2 regions of the Brevundimonas sp. FG128 genome follow, and region 2 is predicted to be linked to the other one. Evidence: predicted binding sites of a transcription regulator. Region 2 holds the regulator's gene; the other holds the start of a gene.
What was found. Region 2 encodes HrcA, which represses chaperone genes, less so after heat shock. Its sites were predicted from a motif close to GTTAGCANTCNNNNNNNNNGANTGCTAAC; they were not measured.

Region 1 (2,394 bases), on a different contig from region 2:
CGCCTGCCGTCCTTCCTGCAACAGCTGGAGATGGAATCGAACGGCAAGCGAGTGCATCGCGACGGCACGCCGGTGACGCGCCAGACCTGCCCGGTGGTGTTCGGCGAGCCGGGCACCAACGGCCAGCACGCCTTCTTCCAGCAGATACACCAGGGTCCGCAGACCGTGCCGGCCGAGTTCGTGATCGTGGCCAAAACCCACGCCGATGCGCCGGAATCGCCGCTCTGGTCGAATGCGATCGCCCAGGGGCAGGCCCTGATGCTGGGCAAGACGATCGAGGCGGCCAAGGCGGAAGGCCTGGCCCAGCGGCTGTCGGAGGACCAGGCTGGGCGTCTGGCCTCTCATCGCACCTTCACCGGCAACCGGCCCTCGACGGCCATCGTCATGGAGCGGCTGACGCCCCAGGCCCTGGGTGCGCTCCTGGCCCTCTATGAGCACAAGACCTTCGTCGAGGGCGTGATCTGGGACATCAACAGCTTCGACCAATGGGGCGTCGAACTGGGCAAGGTGCTGGCCAAAGCGATCCTGAAGGACGTCCACGCCGGCGCTCCGTCCGCCGATCTGGACCCGTCCACCTCCGCCTTGATGACCCGGCTGATGGGCTGACGAAAAAGGGCCCGGCCTTGCGGCCGAGCCCTCGGGTCGTTTTGTACTGGGACCGGCTTACCAGCGGCGGTCGTAGCGGTAGTCGCGGCGATAGTCCCGGCGGTCGTGACGCGTGTCACGACGGTAGTCGCGGTAGTCGCGGCGCTGTTCCCAGCGAGGGTCGCGGCTGTTGATGCCGTGATCGCGCTCCCAGTGGCCCTGGTTCCGGTAGCAGCGGCCGCCGCGATAGTATTCGCAGCCCGAGCCGCGATTGGTCGCCACAGCGCCAAGGGCCGCACCAGCCAGGGCGCCGCCAGCGATGTAGGTCCCGTCGCCATTGCCGACCAGGGCGCCGGCCAGCCCGCCGACGGCAGCGCCGATCAGGGCGTTCTGGCCGCTGTTGTTGTCGCGATCGCGATAGGACTGGGCCGAGGCGGGCGCCGCCATAAGGGTCATGGCCACGACGGGAGCGGCGGCGACGGCGGTGATCTTCAGCATCTTCGACATGGTCGATCTCCTTTATTTTTGTGCTCGATCGAAGGTCCGACAAGGGAATGCGTCGAGCGTTGGGTTGGTTCTAACCCGCCGTGCTTGAACGCGGCCGGAGGGGCGCGTTCATTTCCGGTTCATTTGTCGCGGAAGTTTCGTGCGTCCGCGCTTGACGGCGTCGCCCCCTCTGCCTAACTCCCGCTCGCGTTAGCACTCTCGACGGTCGGCTGCCAAAACGGCGATCGCGACGAGGCTGACCGACCGTTTCAAATCGCCCCATCCGGGGGATCAAGGGAGAGAACCGATGGCGTTTCGTCCGCTCGGCGACCGCGTGCTGGTCAAGCGCGTTGAAGAAGAATCCAAGACCAAGGGCGGGATCATCATCCCCGACACCGCCAAGGAAAAGCCGCAGGAAGGCGAAGTCGTCTCCGTCGGCCCCGGCGTTCGTGACGAATCCGGCAAGGTCAACGCCCTGGAACTGAAGGCCGGCGACCGCATCCTGTTCGGCAAGTGGTCGGGCACGGAAGTGAAGATCGACGGCGACGACCTGATCATCATGAAAGAGTCGGACGTCCTGGGCGTCCTGTCCTGAACGTGAATCGTGATGCGTGACTCGTGAGCGGCGCGTGATCGCGCTCTTACGAACCGCACCAATCACGACTTTCGATTCACCACTCACCTTTTCAAAGGAGCTGCCCGCATGGCCGCTAAAATCGTACACTTCAACACCGACGCGCGCGACAAGATGCTGCGCGGCGTCAACGTCCTCGCCAACGCCGTCAAGGTGACGCTCGGTCCCAAGGGCCGCAACGTCGTGATCCAGAAGTCCTTCGGCGCTCCGCGCTCGACCAAGGACGGCGTGTCGGTCGCCAAAGAGATCGAGCTGGAAGACGCCTTCGAGAACATGGGCGCCCAGATGATCCGCGAAGTCGCTTCGAAGACGAATGACAAGGCGGGCGACGGCACCACCACCGCGACCGTCCTGGCTCAGGCCATCGTGCAAGAGGGCCTCAAGGCCGTCGCCGCCGGCATGAACCCGATGGATCTGAAGCGCGGCATCGACAAGGCTGTCACGCTGGTCCTGCAAGAGATCAAGGACAAGTCCAAGCCCGTCTCGAACAACTCGGAAATCGCCCAGGTCGGCACCATCTCGGCTAACGGCGACAGCGAAATCGGTGAACTGATCGCCCAGGCCATGGCCAAGGTCGGCAACGAAGGCGTCATCACCGTCGAAGAAGCCAAGACCGCCGACACCACCGTCGACGTCGTCGAAGGCATGCAGTTCGACCGCGGCTACCTGTCGCCCTACTTCATCACCAA
Region 2 (2,394 bases):
CGATGTGCCGATCGAATATTTCGATCCCCTGACCTATTCGCGCCGCAGCTTCTCGGCGACCCCCAGCGGACGGCAGGTCGATTTCATTCTGGGCGGCGAGCGTCGTCTATGGGACGGATCGAGCATGACGCTGCAAGCCGTGGCCAGCCGCGAGCCGCGCCATGTGGCGGACGCGCCGCCGGAGTTCGCCCTGATCGGGGCCTGGCGGCGTCAGTTCTGACCGACGCCGCCTGACGACCCTGGATCAGGCCTTGCCGTCGAAGGCCTGACCCTCGGCGGCCTGTGCGCCGCTGTAGGGGTTGGAGCCTTGCGCGCCCGACCCCTTGGCCGCGACGACCACCATGGCGGGACGGACGGTGCGGCCGAACAGTTCGAAGCCGGACTGCATGGTCTGGATCACCGATCCGCCGGGCACGGTGTCAGACGGCTGTTCCATCATCGCCTGGTGCAGATGCGGGTTGAAGGGCTCTCCCGCCTGGGGTGCGACACGTTTCAGCCCATTGCCTTCAAAGGCCTGAAGCAGGGCCTTCTGCGTCAGTTCCAGTCCGGTCACCAGACCGGCTGTGGCGCCCTCGGCGTCCTTGGGCGCGGCCATCAGGGCGCGCTCCAGATTGTCGGCCACGCCCAGCAGGTCCTTGGCGAAGCGCTGGATGGCGAAGGCGCGAGCGTCATTCTGCTGCGTTTCCGAACGGCGCTTAAGGTTCTCCATCTCGGCGGCGACGCGCAGGGCGCGGTCCTTCCACTCGTCACGTTCGGCGATGACGGCATCCAGCGGCGCCAGGTCATCTGACGGATGAGAATCCAGGCCGTGTTCAGCGTTGGTCTCGGCCATATCGGCGTCTGCGTTGAAGTCTTCGTTAAGGGGCTTGTCGCTCACTTGTCGTTCCCGTCCAGCATCCGGCCCAGCACCCGGGCGGTATAGTCCACCAACGGAATGACACGGGCGTAGTTCAGTCTTGCAGGCCCTATGACGCCGATGGCGCCCAGAACCCGTTGTCGGCCGCTCATATAGGGCGCCGCGATCACGGCGGAACCCGAAAGTGAAAACAACCGTGTTTCCGCGCCGATGAAAATGCGCACGCCCTGGGCCGCATCGACACCGTCCAGCAGGCCGATCAGCTGTTCCTTCTGCTCCAGGTCGTCGAACAGGACGCGGACCCGCTCCAGGTCGGCCAGCCCCTCGCCGTCCTGCAGCAGGTTGGCGCGGCCGCGCACGATCAGGGCGCGCTCACGGTCCGGCCCGCCGGACCAGGCGGCGAACCCGTCTTCGACCAGGCGGGCCGCGGTCTGGTCCAGTTCGCGTCTGGCGATTTCCAGTTCGTGCGTCATCTCCCGCTTGGCGTCGGCGAAGGGGCGGCCGCGCAGGCGCGCGTTGAGGAAGTTGGAGGCCTCGACCAGGGTGGACGGCGTGACGCCCGCCGACAGGGTCATGATCCGGTTCTCGACCGTACCGTCGTCGGCGACGATCACCGCCAGGGCCTGATCCCCGCCCAAAGCCACGAACTCCACGTGTTTGACGCCGGACTCGCGCACCGGGCTCGACACCACGCCCGCGCCACCCGCCAAGCCTGACAACAGGTTGGACGCCTCGTCCAGGGCGGATTCGAAGTTCCGGCCCCGCCCGGCCAGCCGCCCGTCGATCTCGCGCCGCTCCTCCTTAGTCAGGTCGCCGATCTCCAGCAGGCCGTCGACGAAAAGGCGCAGGCCCGCATGGGTCGGGATCCGCCCCGCGGACGTATGGGGCGAGGCCAGCAGACCGGCGAGGGTCAGGTCCTGCATCGTATTGCGGATCGAGGCCGGCGACAGGGCGATCCCGCCCAGCGACAGGGTGCGTGATCCGACCGGCTCGCCCGTCTCCAGATAGCTCTCGACGATCCGGCGGAAGATGTCCCGAGCGCGCGCATCCAGCCCCGCCAATCCCGCCAGGGACTGGGCGCCATCGAACGGCGGGGTTTTGGGGGCATACAGGCTCACGGTTTCAGGATAAGCACCGCCGCCACGGCTTCCAAGGCCAGACTTCCAAGGAGTGCTCTCAATGCGCCATTCGCAACGCACCGACGATCAACTGCGTCCCGTGACCATCGAGACCGGCGTCAACCGCTATGCCGAGGGCTCGTGCCTGATCACATTCGGCCACACCAAGGTGCTGGTGACGGCCTCGGTCGAGGAGAGCATTCCCGGCTGGATGCGCGGCAAGGGCCAGGGCTGGGTCACGGCCGAATACGGCATGCTGCCCCGCGCCACTCACACGCGCGGTCGCCGCGAGGCTGCGGCAGGTAAGCAGTCGGGCCGCACCCAGGAGATACAGCGTCTGATCGGCCGTAGCCTGCGCGCCGTGGTCGATCTGAAGGCTCTTGGCGAGCGTCAGGTGGTGCTGGACTGCGACGTCATCCA

Region 1: groES (co-chaperone GroES) is a predicted target of HrcA. The motif match lies at 1,281-1,309, and genes of this name have one in related genera.

The regions. Positions count from the first base shown of each region.
Region 1 is NZ_JBMDKP010000004.1:271,014-273,407, reverse strand. It holds gene pgi (glucose-6-phosphate isomerase) at 1-606, shown strand, start outside; gene ACODSC_RS12855 (YMGG-like glycine zipper-containing protein) at 664-1,092, opposite strand; gene groES (co-chaperone GroES) at 1,379-1,666, shown strand; gene groL (chaperonin GroEL) at 1,775-2,394, shown strand, end outside.
Region 2 is NZ_JBMDKP010000003.1:175,505-177,898, forward strand. It holds gene ACODSC_RS09350 (S8 family peptidase) at 1-220, shown strand, start outside; gene grpE (nucleotide exchange factor GrpE) at 245-832, opposite strand; gene hrcA (heat-inducible transcriptional repressor HrcA) at 874-1,926, opposite strand; gene rph (ribonuclease PH) at 2,036-2,394, shown strand, end outside.